Regions from separate parts of the Actinomadura geliboluensis genome, predicted to be linked through region 2. Evidence: riboswitches for the same ligand, from Rfam matches in the RefSeq annotation. Region 2 holds a riboswitch; the other holds the start of a gene.
The links. A riboswitch is a leader RNA that binds a small molecule or an ion and turns the genes downstream of it on or off. The one in region 2 is predicted to bind glycine.

Region 1 (7,872 bases), on a different contig from region 2:
GGTGCGCGGGCGGCAGGTAGGCGGGGTTGCCGAAGCCGACCACGGCGCGCCAGGCGGGCGCGGCCCGCTCCGGCTCGCCGGCCCGCTCGTGGGTGAGCGCCAGGTGGTAGGCGGCGCGCGGCCCGTACTCGGGGTCGCCGGTGGCGATCGCGACGCCGTCGGCCTCCCGGGCCCGCTCCACCTCGCCGGCGTCGTCGAGGACGACGGCGAGGCCGAGCGCGGCCCGCGCCCGCACCGGCGTCTCGCCCATGGCGAGCACCTTCTCGAACAGCAGCGCCGCCTGCCCGGCGGCGCCGCCCTCGGCGAGGCCGCGGGCCTCGTCGCACATCCGCGCCGGGTCGGCCGTCTCGTCCGGCAACTCGCTCATCGGCCCCTGCCCTCTGGGGTTCGTGGAAGTCCGCACAGAGACTAGCGACCCGGCGCCCCCGCGTCCCGCGACGACACCCCGAAACCCCCACCAAGATCACATATCCGTCCCGGCGGGGGCCCGGTCCCCGGCCCTCAGTCCTCGAACGCCTCGGGGGGCGGGCAGGAGCAGACGAGGTTGCGGTCGCCGTAGGCCTGGTCGATGCGGCGGACGGGCGGCCAGTACTTGCCCTCCCGCACCGACGGGACGGGGTAGGCGGCCTCCTCGCGGGTGTAGGCGTGCTTCCAGTCGTCGGAGACGAGGGAGGCGGCGGTGTGCGGGGCGTTCTTCAGCGGGTTGTCCTCGCGGTCGTAGCCGCCGTCGGCGACCCGCTGGATCTCCCGGCGGATCTCGATCATCGCGTCGCAGAACCGGTCGAGCTCGGCGAGGTCCTCGGACTCGGTCGGCTCGATCATCAGGGTGCCGGCGACGGGGAACGACAGGGTCGGGGCGTGGAAGCCGTAGTCGATCAGCCGCTTGGCGACGTCCTCGGCGGTGATCCCCGTCTCCTTGGTGATCTTGCGGAGGTCGGCGATGCACTCGTGCGCGACGAGCCCGTTGCGGCCGGTGTAGAGGATCGGGTAGTGCGGGGCGAGCCGCGCGGCGAGGTAGTTCGCGCTGATGATCGCGCCCTCGGTCGCGGCGCGCAGCCCGTCCGGGCCCATCATCGCGATGTAGGCCCAGGAGATCGGCAGGATGCCCGCCGAGCCCCACGGAGCCGCGGAGATCGGGCCGACCCCCGTGTCCGGCCCGGCCTCCGCGCGCAGCGGGTGGTTCGGCAGGAACGGGGCGAGGTGCGCGCGGACGCCGACCGGGCCGACGCCCGGACCGCCGCCGCCGTGCGGGATGCAGAACGTCTTGTGCAGGTTCAGGTGGGAGACGTCCGAGCCGAACTCGCCGGGGCGGGCGAGGCCGACGAGGGCGTTGAGGTTGGCGCCGTCGACGTAGACCTGGCCGCCCGCCGCGTGCACGGCCGCGCACACGTCGGTGATCGTCTCCTCGAAGACGCCGTGCGTGGACGGGTACGTCACCATGATCGCGGCGAGCTGCCCGCCGTGCCGCTCGATCTTGGCGTGCAGGTCGTCCAGCGCGATGTTGCCGCCCTCGTCGCACTTGACGACGACGACGCGCATCCCCGCCATGACCGCGCTGGCGGCGTTGGTGCCGTGCGCGGACGACGGGATCAGGCAGACGTCGCGGTGCTCCTCGCCGCGGGACGCGTGGTAGCCGCGGATCGCCAGAAGGCCCGCCAGCTCGCCCTGGGAGCCGGCGTTCGGCTGCACCGACACCTTCGCGTACCCGGTGATCTCGGCGAGGGCGTCCTCCAGCTCGCCGATCAGCTCCAGGTGGCCGGCGGCCTGGTCGACCGGCGCGAACGGATGGATGTCGGCGAACTCCGGCCAGGTGATCGGCTCCATCTCGGCGGTCGCGTTCAGCTTCATCGTGCAGGAGCCGAGCGGGATCATCGAGCGGTCGAGCGCGATGTCCTTGTCCTGGAGGCGGCGCAGGTAGCGCAGCATCGCGGTCTCGGAGCGGTGCGCGTGGAACACCGGGTGGGTCAGGTAGGGGCTCTCCCGGCGCAGCGCGTCCGGGATCGCCTCGGCGGCGTCGCCGGCGGGCGCGGCGCCGAACGCCTCCAGCACGGCGGTGACGTGCTCGGGCAGCGTCGTCTCGTCGCAGGCGATCCCGACGCGGTCGGGGCCGTCCGGGCGCAGGTTGACGCCGCGCTCGCGGGCGGCGGCGACGACCTCGGCGGCCCGGCCCGGCACGCGGGCGAGGACGGTGTCGAAGAAGGCGCCGTGCACGACCTCGACGCCGGCGGCCCGCAGCCCCGCGGCGATCTCGGCGGCCCGGCGGTGGGCGCGCTGCGCGATCGCGGCCAGCCCCTCGGGGCCGTGGTACACCGCGTACATGCTCGCCATCACGGCCAGGAGGACCTGCGCGGTGCAGATGTTGCTGGTGGCCTTCTCCCGGCGGATGTGCTGCTCGCGCGTCTGCAGCGCCAGCCGGTAGGCGAGGGCGCCGTCCGCGTCGACGGACACGCCGACGAGGCGTCCGGGCAGCTGCCGCTGGAGGCCCTCGCCGACCGCCATGTAGCCGGCGTGCGGCCCGCCGAAACCGTAGGGGACGCCGAACCGCTGCGCCGACCCGACCGCGATGTCGGCGCCCGACTCCCCCGGCGGGCGCAGCAGCGTCAGCGCGAGCAGGTCGGCGGCCACGACGGCCTTGGCGCCGCGCTCGTGCGCCTGCGCGATCACCGGCTCCAGGTCGCGGACGGCGCCGGACGCGCCCGGGTACTGCAGCAGCACGCCGAAGAAGTCGCCGTCCGGGAGGCCCTCGGACAGGTCGGCGGTCACCACCTCGATGCCGAGCGGGACGGCGCGCGTCCGGACGACCTCGATCGTCTGCGGAAGCGCGTCCGCGTCGACGAGGAACGTCCCCGGGTCCTTGCGCCTGGACGCGCGGTGCGCGAGCGCCATCGCCTCGGCGGCGGCGGTGCCCTCGTCCAGCATGGAGGCGTTGGCGACGGGCAGGCCGGTCAGGTCGGCGACCACCGTCTGGAAGTTCAGCAGCGCCTCCAGCCGCCCCTGGGAGATCTCCGGCTGGTACGGCGTGTAGGCGGTGTACCAGCCCGGGTTCTCCAGGACGTTGCGCAGGATCACGCCCGGGACCGTCGTCCCGTGGTAGCCGAGCCCGATCATGGAGGTCAGCACGGTGTTGCGGGACGCCAGCTCGCGGAGCCGGGCCAGCGCGGCGGGCTCGCTCAGCGCGGGCGGCAGGTCCAGCGGGCGGGAGGTGCGGATCGCGGCGGGGACCGCGGCGTCGATCAGCGCCTCGGCGCCGGAGTAGCCGATCGCGGCGAGCATCCGGTCGCGGTCGGCCGGGCCGGGGCCGATGTGCCGGTCGGCGAACGCGGTGCGGGCGTGCTGCGGCGAAGCCACGGGGGCGAAGAACTGCGCGGTCATGGAGAGCCTCCTGGCTGCTGCGGTCGCTCAGGGCCACCGCCGGCGCGCGGGCCGGCGGCCGGTCTCCCCCTCTGTCATCGGCACCTGAGAGCTTCACCCGCGCGGCGGGGTTTCCCCTTCGGTGAGCCGCGTTCCCCGCGCGCGGGGAACGACGCCTGCTTTCCAGAGGTGCCTCGCCCGAGCGGTCCTTTTGCCTGAGAGGTTCCGGGGAGGTTGCCCCTTCGGCGCCCCGCGCTGGCGGCGCGGGGGCTCTCCCGCCCAGGGTCGACGGCATGTCCTGACCGAACCCTACCCAAAGACCGGTCCCGGCCGCCGCCGCGGCCCCGGCGGGACGGGGTCACCCCGCCGCGGACACGGAGGGCGTCCCCCGGTGCCGGACCGGTACCGGCCGGTACGATGTGCTGATTCACCTGGGACAAGACGGACCTCGGGCCACGGGGGCGGAGATGGGGCTGCGGGGTGCACGCGCGACCGGCCGGGAGGCGTCCCGGCGCTCGACGGCGCGCCGCCGGTTCTGGGACGCTGATCACGATGACGGACGGCCCGGGCGGTAGCGGCGTGACGCAGACCCACGACGGCGCGGTGCGCGCGGCGCGCGGCGCGCCCGCCGGGGCGCCGGTCGACGAGCCCGCCCTGCCGGACCGGATCCGCCGGCCCACCGACGCGATCAGGTTCGCGGCGTCGCTGGCCGGGCTGGCGGCGGTGATGCTGCTGGTGTCGATCGCGCAGCAGACCACGCACGGCCTGCAGACCGACATCGCCGAGGGCACCGCGCACGCGCCCCGGCTGCTGCTGACGCTCGCGACGCTGGTGTCCAGCTTCGGGGTGCTGGCGGTGCCGGTCGCGTTCGCGGTGGAGCGGCTGTTCCACAAGGACGGGACGCGCGTCGCGATCGCGCTGCTGGCCGCCGTGATCGCCTTCGGGATCACCGTGGGGCTGGACGACCTGGTGGTGCGGGCCGCCCCCGGCGGCGTGCTGGACTCGCTGATCTGGGGCGGCACCGAGACCGCGCCCGTGCACACCGACATCGCCCCCGTGATCGCGTTCGCCACCGCCGTCGGGATGGCGGGGCGCACCCGGTGGCAGGCGGCGACCTGGATCATGATCGGGCTGGCGGCGCTGACCGGGCTCACCGCGTCGTACGCGTCCGTCGCCGCCCTCGCGGCCACCTACTTCCTCGGCCGCGCCATCGGCCACGGCACCCTGTACGCCGTCGGCACGCCGAACCCGCGGCCGTCCGGGACGGCGGTGGTCGCGGCGCTGGAGCGGCTCGGGATGCGGCCGGAGCGGGGCGCGCGGCTGGACGAGCCCGCCGACGACACCGAGGACGGCCGCCGCTACGGCGTCGTCCTCGGCCCGTCCGCCGCCGGCGGGTACGGCGCCCGGGTGCCCGCGGGGCGCGGCGCGCACGGCGACTGGGACCTGGAGGTCCGCGTCCTGGACCGGGACCAGCAGACCGCCGGCCTGCTGTACCGGATCTGGCGGCTGCTGCGGCTGCGCGCCGCGACCAGCGGGCGGACGCTGCGGTCGCTGCGCCGGTCCCTGGAGCAGGAGTCGCTGATGGCGTACGCGGTCGACGCGGCGGGCGTGCGGACCCCGCGGCTGGCCGGCACCTGCGAGGTCGGCACGGAGGCGGCGCTGCTGGCCTACGAGCACGTGCCGGGCCGGCGGCTCGGCGACGTGCCGGACGGCGAGGTCACCGACGAGCTGCTGACCGACGTCTGGCGGCAGTTCCGGGCGCTGCAGGGCGGCCGGCTCGCGCACCGGCGGCTGGAGGACCGGGCGCTGCTGATCGGCGAGGACGGCCTCGCCTACGTCACCGACCTGCGGGCCGGGGAGACCGCCGCGGGCGACCTGGTGCTGCGCCTCGACCTGGCGCAGCTCCTCACGACCCTCGCGCTGCGGGCCGGCCCCGAGCGGGCCGTGCGGACCGCCGCGTCCGTGCTCGGCGAGGAGGCCCTCGGCGGGGCGGTGCCGCTGCTGCAGCGGGTGGCGCTGTCCCGCGCCACCCGCGCCGCGCTGGGGCGCGACCGGGAGCTGCTCACCCGCATCCGGGAGCAGATCGTCCGGCTGAAGCCGGAGACCGAGGCGGCCCCGGCCCGGCTGGAGCGGTTCCGGCCGAGGACGATCTTCAGCGTGGTGGCGCTGTCGATCGCCGCCTACATCGTCATCCCGCAGGTGACCAGCCTGGACGTCGGGTACCTGGCGGCCACGGCGAGCTGGCACTGGGTCGCCGCGGCCCTCGGCGCGGCGGCGCTGACCTACGTCGGGGCGGCGCTCATGCTGATGGGGTTCGTCCCGGAGCGGCTGCCGCTGGGCCGGACGGTGCTGGTGCAGCTCGCCGCGTCGTTCGTGAAGCTGGTCGCGCCGGCGGCCGTCGGCGGCGTCGCGGTCAACACCCGCTACCTGCAGCGCTCGGGGGTGCGGCCGGCCCTGGCCGTCGCGAGCGTCGGCGCGTCGCAGCTCGTCGGGCTGGTCACGCACATCCTGCTGCTGGTGCTGTTCGGGTTCATCACCGGCTCGACGGCGAAGGCCACGCAGGACCTGGCGCCGTCCCGCACCATCGTGATCGCGGTGCTGGCGCTGGGCCTGGTCGCCGGGCTGGCGCTGACGGTCCCGCGCGTCCGCCGGGTGGTGGCCTCGCGGCTGCGGAGCATGTTCTCCGGCGTGGTGCCCCGCCTAGTGGACGTCCTGCAGTCCCCGACGAAGCTGTTCACCGGGATCGGCGGCAGCCTGCTGCTGACGCTGGCGTTCGTCCTGTGCCTGGACGCGTCGATCCGCTCGTTCGGCGGGTCGCTGCCCTGGACGACGGTGGTGCTGGTGTTCCTCACCGCGAACGCGGTCGGGTCCGCGGCGCCGACGCCGGGCGGTCTGGGGGCCGTCGAGGGCGCCCTCACCCTGGCGCTGACGATCTCCGGGCTGTCCGCGGAGACCGCGACGTCCGCGGTGCTGCTCTACCGGCTCTTCACGCTGTGGCTGCCCGTGCTGCCGGGCTGGGGGGCGTTCGCCTTCCTCCAGCGCAAGGAGGCGCTCTGAGCGTCAGCCGGTCCGGCGCGCGCGGCGCCGGTTGGCGAGCTCATCGTGGGGGTGCTCGATAGGGTCCGCGGCGGCGCGTTCGCCGGGGAGCTGCGCGAGGCTCCCCTCCACCTCCTGCCACACCCGGCCCAGCGCTATGCCGAACACGCCCTGCCCGCCCTGCAGCAGGTCGACGACCTCGTCAGCGGACGTGCACTCGTAGACGCTGACGCCGTCGCTCATCAACGTGATCTGCGCGAGGTCCTGGACGCCGCGGTCCCGCAGGTGGGTCACGGCCGTCCGGATCTGCTGCAGCGACACGCCCGTGTCCAGCAGCCGCTTCACGACCTTCAGCACGAGGATGTCGCGGAAGCTGTACAGCCGCTGGCTGCCCGATCCCTGCGCCGCGCGCACGCTCGGTTCCACGAGTTTCGTGCGCGCCCAGTAGTCGAGCTGCCGGTAGGTGATCCCCGCCGCGGCGCACGCCGTCGGGCCCCGGTAGCCGACATCCTCCGGCGGCGCGGACACCTGCGTGTCGAAGAGCAGCCCCTGCTCTCCGGCACGGCGGGACGCCACGTGCCTGTCGGGGGTCGCCTTGCCCTCGCCGCTGCTCACCGCCACGCGGACCTCCGGCTTCTATCATCCCGTGGCGGTTCGTCAAGGGGGTTTGACGAATTACACCACGGGTGTTCCACCAGCACGGTAGGTGCCGGTCAGGGTGTGGTCAACGTTCATCGTCGGCGCGTCGCATGCCCGGATGAACCGGCTTCACGTGGGCAAACTGCGCACCTCCGCCACCCACCGACTCCTACCCCGAAGCACGGCCCCCAAAAACCGCCAGGTCCAGGACGATGCGGCATTTATCACTGCCCTTCACCACACCTACCCACCCCGCACCAAGCCCCCGTCCGCCCCGCCCCACGAACCACCAAACAGTCACGCACAGTAATCGAGTCGCCTCTCAGGAAACCTCCCTGACCACCACAAACCCACCAGCTCCCCGTCCGACCACATTCCCCTCACCAACCCGCCCAACGCCCATCCCCCACAAGCAACACCCGCAGCACCCACGTGACCAACACCACACGACGCCACTCCCAGAACCGCAGCAGAAATTTCTCGGCAGCGAGCCCACCCCACACCCCCGCAGAAAGACCCCAGGGGCCCTCCCCGGCGCCGGACACAACGACGGAGTCTGACGAACGAGACCTACCCCCGCCACACCCCGCCCTAGTCATGGGCGAAGCCCGCAGCGGAGGTCCCGGGGGGCGCCTAGGTGGGCACAAACGACGAGGGGCGTGGGGAGCAAGCTTCGCTTGCGAGCGCGGATTGCCCAACCGGAGGGAGCTAGCCGGCTCGGCCGAAGTCCTCGGGGGAGATCGTGTCGAGGAACTCGCGGAACTTCTCGACCTCGTCCTCCTGCTCGTCGGGGATGGCGACGCCGGCCTCTTCGAGGACGTCCTCGCTGGCGAAGATCGTGGCGCC
Region 2 (7,872 bases):
TCTCCACCTGCTCGGGGGTGCCGCCGAGGACCTCGGTGAGGCCGGCGGCGGCCATGGAGCAGGCGGAGCCGACCTCGCCCTGGCAGCCGACCTCGGCGCCGGAGATGGAGGCGTTCTGCTTGAACAGGACGCCGATCGCGCCGGCGGTCAGCAGGAAGCGGACGACGCCCTCGTCGTCGCTCGGGAGGAAGCGGTCGCAGTAGTGCAGGACGGCCGGGATGATGCCGGCGGCGCCGTTGGTCGGGGCGGTGACGATGCGGCCGCCGGCGGCGTTCTCCTCGTTGACGGCGAGGGCGAACAGGGTGACCCAGTCCATCGCGTGGAGGGGGTCGGCGGGCTTCTCGGTGGAGAGCTGGCGGTGCAGCTGGGGCGCGCGGCGGCGGACCTTCAGGCCGCCGGGGAGCAGGCCCTCGCGGGTGCAGCCGCGGGTGACGCAGTCCCGCATGACCTGCCACAGGTCGAGGAGGTCCGCGCGGATCTCGGCGGGGGTGCGGCCGAACGCCGTCTCGTTCTCCAGCATGAGCGCGGAGATCGACAGGCCCGTCTCGCGGCAGCGGTCGAGGAGTTCGGCGGCCGTGTCGAACGGGTGGGGGAGGACGGTGTCGTCCGGTTTGATGCGGTCGGCGCCGGTGGCGTTCTCGTCCAGGATGAAGCCGCCGCCGACGGAGTAGTAGACCTTCGTGCGCAGTTCGGCGCCGGTCTCGCCGAGGGCCGTGAAGCGCATGCCGTTCGGGTGGCCGGGGAGCGACTTCTTGCGCTCGAAGTGGAGGTGCTCGTTGACGACGAACGGGATGTCGTGGTCGCCGAAGAGGCGGAGGGCGCCGCGTTCGCGGATGGACGCCAGGCGCTCGTCCACGGTGTCGACGTCGACCAGTTCGGGCTTGTCGCCCTCCAGGCCGAGGATGACGGCCTTGTCGCTGCCGTGGCCCTTGCCGGTGAGACCGAGCGAGCCGTAGAGGACGACCTGGACGGACGCCGTCTTCTCCAGGAGCCCGTCGCGTTCCAGGCCGCGGGCGAAGCGGTGCGCGGCGGCCATGGGGCCGCCGGTGTGGGACGAGGACGGGCCGATACCGATCTTGAACAGGTCGAACACGCTGATGGCCATTGCTACCTCGTTGTAGCTGCGCCCCCTCCCGGGGGAGGGGGCGCGGAGACGTCACAGGTTCGGATACAGGGGGTGCTTCTCGGCGAGGGCCTTCACGCGTTCCGCGAGGGCGTCCTTGTCGAAGGACGGCTGCAGGGCCAGCGCGATGACGTCGGCGACCTCGGCGAAGTCCGCGGCGGTGAAGCCGCGGGTGGCGAGGGCCGGGGTGCCGATGCGCAGCCCGGAGGTGACCATCGGCGGGCGCGGGTCGTTCGGCACCGCGTTCCGGTTCACCGTGATGCCGATCTCGTGCAGCCGGTCCTCGGCGTCGCGGCCGGTGAGCTCGGAGTCGACCAGGTCGACCAGGACGAGGTGGACGTCCGTGCCGCCGGTCAGCACCTTCACGCCGGCCTTGGCGGAGTCCTCGGCGAGGAGGCGGTCGGCGAGCAGCTTCGCGCCCTCGACGGTGGCCGCCTGCCGGGCCTTGAACTCCTCCGACGCGGCGATCTTCAGCGCGACGGCCTTGGCGGCGATCACGTGCTCCAGCGGGCCGCCCTGCATGCCCGGGAACACCGCCGAGTTGATCTTCTTGCCGTACTCCTCGCGGGCGAGGATCAGCCCGCCGCGCGGGCCGCCGAGCGTCTTGTGCGTCGTCGTGGTGACGATGTCGGCGTGCGGGACGGGCGAGGGGTGCAGCCCCGCCGCGACGAGCCCCGCGAAGTGCGCCATGTCGACCATGAGCAGCGCGCCGACCGAGTCGGCGATCTTGCGGAACTCGGGGAAGTCGAGCTGCCGCGGGTACGCCGACCAGCCCGCGACGATCATCTTGGGCCGGTGCTCGGCGGCGAGGGCGGCGACCTCGTCCATGTCGACGAGGCCGTCCTCGGCGCGGACGTGGTACGGCACGACGTTCAGCGTCTTGCCGGAGTAGTTCAGCCGCATCCCGTGCGTGAGGTGGCCGCCGTGCGCGAGGTCCAGCCCGAGGATGGTGTCGCCGTGCTGGAGCAGCGCGAAGTACACGGCCGTGTTGGCCTGCGCCCCGCTGTGCGGCTGGACGTTCGCGTGCTCGGCGCCGAACAGCGCCTTGGCGCGGTCGATCGCGAGCTGCTCGGTGACGTCGACGAACTCGCAGCCGCCGTAGTAGCGGCGGCCGGGGTAGCCCTCGGCGTACTTGTTGGTCAGGACGGAGCCCTGCGCCTCCAGCACCGAGACCGGCGCGAAGTTCTCCGACGCGATCATCTCCAGCGTGGACTGCTGGCGCCGCAGCTCGGCGCCGACGGCCTCGGCGACCTCGGGGTCGGCGGCGGCCAGCGAATCGTGGAGGCTCATGACTCCTCGATCAGCTTCTCGTAGGAGGCGGAGTCGAGCAGGTCGCCGGGCTCGTCGCTGATCCGGACCTTGAAGATCCAGCCCTCGCCGTACGGGTCGTCGTTGATGACCTTCGGCTCGTCCACCACGGCGGAGTTGATCGCGGTGATCTCGCCGCTGACCGGAGAGTAGAGGTCGCTGACCGACTTGGTGGACTCGACCTCGCCGCACGGCTCGCCCGCCTCGACGGTGTCGCCCTCGGAGGGCTGCAGCTCGAGGTAGACGATCTCCCCGAGGGCGTCGGCGGCGTGCGCGGTGATGCCGACGGTGACGATCCCGTCCTCACCGCCGAGGCCGGACACCCACTCGTGCTCTTCGCTGTAGCGGAGCTGCTCCGGAACGCTCACGATCTCTCTCTTCTCTCAGGAACGCTTGTAGAAGGGCAGGGCCACCACGTCCACCGGCTCGGGCCGGCCGCGGACGTCCACGGCCAGTTCCGTCTCCTCGACGCCGCTGTCGAGGTAGGCCAGGGCGATCGGCTTGCCCAGTGTGGGGGAAGGGGCCCCGCTCGTCACGACGCCGCACGGCGTGCCGCCGGACGTGACGACCTGGTACCCCTTCCGTGGCGCGCGACGCCCGCGCGCGACCAGTCCCACGAGCCTACGGCCCGGCGGCGTCGCGGCCTGCGCCGCCAGGGTGGTCTTGCCCACGAAATCGACGGTCTTGTCCAGCTTCACGACCCGGCCGAGGCCCGCCTCGAACGGCGTCGTCTCGGCGGTCAGCTCGTTGCCGTACAGCGGCATGCCCGCTTCGAGGCGCAGCGAGTCGCGCGCGGCGAGGCCCGCCGGGACGACCCCGTCGACCGCGGCGAGCGCCCGCCACAGCGCGACGGCGTCGGCGGCGTCCACGAACAGCTCGAAGCCGTCCTCGCCGGTGTAGCCGGTGCGGGCGATCAGCGCGTCCACGCCCGCGACGCGTCCGGCGAGGATCGCGTAGTACTTGAGGTCGCCCACGGGCGCGTCGGTGAACTCTTCGAGAATTCCCTGTGAGCGCGGACCCTGGAGGGCGACCAGCGCGTACGCGGCGGAGCGGTCGTCGACGGCCGCCTCGAAGCCGGTGGCGCGCTCGGCCAGCGCGTCCCGCACGACGTCGGAATTGGCCGCGTTCGCCACGACCATCCACGTCTCGTCGGCGAGCCGGTAGACGATCAGGTCGTCGAGGACGCCGCCGTCCGGCGCGCAGATCATCGTGTAGCGGGCCTTGCCGACCGGCATCGTCGACAGGTTCCCGACCAGCGCGTAGTCGAGCGCGGCGCCCGCGTCCGGCCCGGAGAGGAAGATCTCCCCCATGTGCGACAGGTCGAACAGGCCGGCCCCGGTGCGGACGGCCTGGTGCTCGGCGGTCTCGCTCTTGTAGCGCAGCGGCATCAGGTAGCCGGCGAAGTCGACGAGGTTCGCGCCGAGGTCGCGGTGGACGTCGTGCAGCGGAGTGGTCTTCGGATCGGCGGACATGGGTTCGGCTCCTTCGTCACGGGCGCGCGTGGTCCATCGTCCCACTCGCGCACCGGGCGTTTCGGTGCCTCCCCCTCTGTCATCGGCGCCTGAGAGCTTCACCCGCCGGCGGGCGGCGGGTTTTCACCTTCGGCGGGGGACCGGGTCCCCGCTTTCCAGAGGTCGCCTTGCCCGTGCGGTCCGTGGGCCTGAGAGGTTCCGGGGAGGATTTGCTCCTTCGGCGTCCCACACCGGCTGCGTGGGACTCTCCCGCACGGGGTCAACGGCTTTCCGCCAAATCTAGCAGCGGCCCCGCCCGGCGACCACCCGCCGGCCGCCCGCCCTCAGCCGGTGGGCGGCGGGGACGCCGACATCGACTTCACGCAGGTCCGCAGCGCCGCCTTGATCTTCTCCAGGTCCTTCTTCGCGGGGGTGGACGTCGGGTTCGGAGACGGCAGTTCGACCCCCTGCTCGTGCATGCAGTCGTTGAACGCCTGGGTCGCCTGGGACACCCCCGGCGGGACGGGCGCGGCCGTCGTGCCGGGCTTGCCGGTCGCCGTCCCGGACGGCGCCGAGGCCGGTGCCGAGGCCGCCGGGGTGGGCGGCGCCGACGCCCGCGCGTCCCCGCCGCCGTCGTCGGAGCCCCCGCACCCGCTGAGCGCCAGACCCAGCGCCAGCACCGCTACAAGACCGCGCTTCAAGGTGACAACCTCCATGGACCGGGGTGAGACCGCTCATAATGCGCGCGTTCGCCGCCCCGCCGCTATCACGGCGCATGCCAATGACGCCGCCGCGACTTAGCACCTCTCCTCAAATCCGCCCGGCCCGAGCGCTCCTCTCGCTGCACCGGTTCCTTGATTGACTTAAACCGGGACAGGACGGGTCGCGTACTCTGAGTTGGTCGTTGGAGATCACCCGCGGTGGGCGCGGGGGGACGAGCTGAGGGGCATGCCGGATGGTCTACCTGGCGGGGATGCTGATCCTGTTCTTCGGCCTGCTCGTGTCCATCGCGCTGCACGAACTCGGGCACTTCTCGTTCGCCAAGCTGTTCAAGGTGCGGACCACCCAGTTCATGGTCGGTTTCGGCCCGACGATGTGGTCCAAGCGCAAGGGCGAGACCGAGTACGGGGTGAAGTGGATCCCGCTCGGCGGCTACATCCGCATGATCGGGATGCTGCCGCCGCGCAAGGGCGACGCCCCCGGGCAGGTGCGGCAGGTCAGCACCGGGCCGTGGCAGGGCCTCATCGAGTCGGCGCGCGGCGCCGCCCTGGAGGAGATCCGCCCCGGCGACGAGGACCGCGTGTTCTACGCCAAGAAGTGGTGGCAGAAGCTGCTCATCATGTTCGGCGGGCCCGCGATGAACCTGCTGCTGTCGGTGATGTTCTTCGCGATCCTGCTGATGGGCATCGGCACCATGCGGGCGCAGCCGGTGATCGGCGAGGTCCTCGAATGCATGGTGCCCGCCAGCCAGTCGCAGACGACGGAATGCCCGAAGAACGCCGCCCCGACCCCGGCCGCGCAGGCGGGGCTCAAGCCCGGTGACAAGATCGTCGCGTTCGGCGGCAAGAAGATCGACGACTACGAGAAGCTGCGGGTGCTGATCCGCGACAACGGCGGCAGGACCGTCCCGATGACCGTCGAGCGGGACGGGCGGGACGTCCAGTTGAGCGTGCCGGTCACCCGCAACCAGATGTACGACCTGAAGGACCAGGACAAGATCGTCAACGTCGGGTTCCTCGGCATCACCCCGACCAGCGCGATCGAGCGGCAGGGCCCCGGCGCGGTCGCGAGCACGATGGTCGACCTGACCAGCCGCACCACCGGCGCGCTGGTGCGGATGCCGCAGAAGATGGTCGGCGTCTGGAACGCCGCCTTCGGCGACGAGAAGCGCGACCCGAACGGCCCGGTCGGCGTCGTCGGCGTCAGCCGGATCGGCGGCGAGGTCGCCGCCTCCAGCGACTACACCAACGCGGAGAAGGTGTCCTTCTTCGTGATGCTGCTCGGCTCGCTGAACCTCGCGGTCGGGCTGTTCAACCTCGTCCCGCTGCTGCCGCTGGACGGCGGCCACATCGCCGGCGCGCTGCTGGAGGCGGTGAAGAAGGCGTTCGCGAAGGTCTTCCGCCGCCCCGACCCCGGCTACGTGGACGTCGCCAAGGCGCTGCCGGTGACGTACGTGATGGCCGTCGTGCTGATCGTCATGGGCGGCCTGCTGATCTACGCCGACCTGGTGAACCCCGTCACCGTCACGGGATAGCGGGCAGCTCGCCGGTCTTCAGGAACGCGTCCAGCGCGGCCAGGTAGGGCGCTATGTCGAGGCCCTGCCCGGCGAGCCACGCGTCGGACCCGTAGGTGCCCGCGTAGCGCTCGCCGCCGTCGCAGATCAGCGTGACGACGCTGCCGCGCTCGCCGCGCGCCCGCATCTGCGCGATCAGCTCCGCCGCGCCCCACATGTTCGTGCCGGTCGAGCCGCCGACGCTGCGGCCGCTGACCTCGGCCGTCCAGCGCATCGCCGCGACGGACGCCGCGTCCGGCACCTGGATCATCCGGTCGATGACGGTCGGCAGGAACGAGGGCTCGACGCGCGGCCGGCCGATGCCCTCGATCCGCGAGCCCGCCGCCGTCCGCTCCGGGTCGCCGTCGGCGTACGAGCCGTGGAACGCCGAGCCCTCCGGGTCGACGACCGCGAGCCGCGTCTGGAACATCCGGTACCGGGCGTACCGGCCGATCGTCGCGGACGTCCCGCCGGTGCCCGCGCCGACCACGACCCAGGACGGCTCCGGGAACCGCTCCAGCCGCATCTGCTCGAAGATCGACTCGGCGATGTTGTTGTTGCCGCGCCAGTCCGTCGCGCGCTCGGCGTAGGTGAACTGGTCCATGAAGTGGCCGTTGCACTCGGCCGCGAGCCGCCGCGACTCGTCGTAGATCGAGGACGGGTCGTCCACCAGATGGCAGCGGCCGCCCTGGAACTCGATCAGCTGGATCTTCTCCGGGCTGGTCGAGGCGGGCATCACCGCGATGAACGGCAGGCCGAGCAGCCGCGCGAAGTACGCCTCCGACACCGCCGTGGACCCGCTGGACGCCTCGATGATCGTCGTGTCCTGCCGGATCCAGCCGTTCGCGAGCCCGTACAGGAACAGCGACCGGGCGAGCCGGTGTTTCAGCGAACCGGTCGGGTGGACGGACTCGTCCTTCAGGTAGAGGTCGATGCCCCACTCCGGCGGCAGCGGGAACACGTGCAGGTGCGTGTCGGCGCTGCGGTTGGCGTCGGCGTCGACGAGCCGGATCGCCTCGGCGATCCACGCCCGGTATCCGGGATCGCAGCGGTCCACGGTGCGGCTCACGGCGGCCTTCCCCTCGATCGTCGCTGATCGGCCGGGTCCCACGATATCCGTGCATGTCGCGGGTGCATGATGGAGGCAGCGGGGGGCAGATGATCGAGATGTTCGACGAGCGGATCACGGCGGCCGGGCGGCTGCCGCTGTTCGGCTTCTTCGTCGCGTTCCTCGTCACGTTCGTGCTGACGCGGGTCAACGTGCGGCTCATCCGCGCGGACGTGCGCTGGTGGTTCCGCAACGTGACCGCGGGCGACCTGCACATCCACCACGTCGTGTTCGGCGTGGTGCTGATGCTGGCGGGCGGCGTGGGGAGCCTCGCCGTCCCGGACGCCTACACCGGCCTCAACGTGGCGGCCGCCGTCGTGTTCGGCATGGGCTCCGCCCTCGTGCTGGACGAGTTCGCGCTGATCCTGCACCTCAGCGACGTGTACTGGACGGAGAAGGGCCGCGCGTCCGTCGACGCGGTGTTCGTCGCGATCGCGGTGACGGGCCTGCTGCTGCTCGGCATCCGCCCGCTGGGCTACGAGGGCATCGCGCCCGACCCCGGCACCGGCATCCTCACCCGCGTCTACGTCGCGTCCCTGGTCGTGAACCTGGTGTTCGCGGTGATCACCCTGCTCAAGGGCAAGATCTGGACGGGCCTCATCGGCCTGTT

Region 1: linked by a shared signal. The riboswitch ahead of gcvP (aminomethyl-transferring glycine dehydrogenase) and the one ahead of gcvT (glycine cleavage system aminomethyltransferase GcvT) in region 2 are both predicted to bind glycine.

What each region holds. Positions count from the first base shown of each region.
Region 1 is NZ_JBICUA010000012.1:328,749-336,620, reverse strand. It holds gene ACGFI1_RS34945 (tetratricopeptide repeat protein) at 1-367, opposite strand, end outside; gene gcvP (aminomethyl-transferring glycine dehydrogenase) at 502-3,372, opposite strand; glycine riboswitch at 3,434-3,544, opposite strand; glycine riboswitch at 3,545-3,639, opposite strand; gene ACGFI1_RS34935 (lysylphosphatidylglycerol synthase transmembrane domain-containing protein) at 3,904-6,408, shown strand; gene ACGFI1_RS34930 (MerR family transcriptional regulator) at 6,412-7,008, opposite strand; gene ACGFI1_RS34925 (bifunctional nuclease family protein) at 7,735-7,872, opposite strand, start outside.
Region 2 is NZ_JBICUA010000004.1:215,165-223,036, reverse strand. It holds gene ACGFI1_RS15320 (L-serine ammonia-lyase) at 1-1,105, opposite strand, end outside; gene ACGFI1_RS15315 (serine hydroxymethyltransferase) at 1,157-2,413, opposite strand; gene gcvH (glycine cleavage system protein GcvH) at 2,410-2,799, opposite strand; gene gcvT (glycine cleavage system aminomethyltransferase GcvT) at 2,815-3,903, opposite strand; glycine riboswitch at 3,977-4,065, opposite strand; glycine riboswitch at 4,070-4,165, opposite strand; gene ACGFI1_RS15300 (hypothetical protein) at 4,227-4,598, opposite strand; gene ACGFI1_RS15295 (M50 family metallopeptidase) at 4,838-6,136, shown strand; gene ACGFI1_RS15290 (PLP-dependent cysteine synthase family protein) at 6,126-7,223, opposite strand; gene ACGFI1_RS15285 (hypothetical protein) at 7,313-7,872, shown strand, end outside.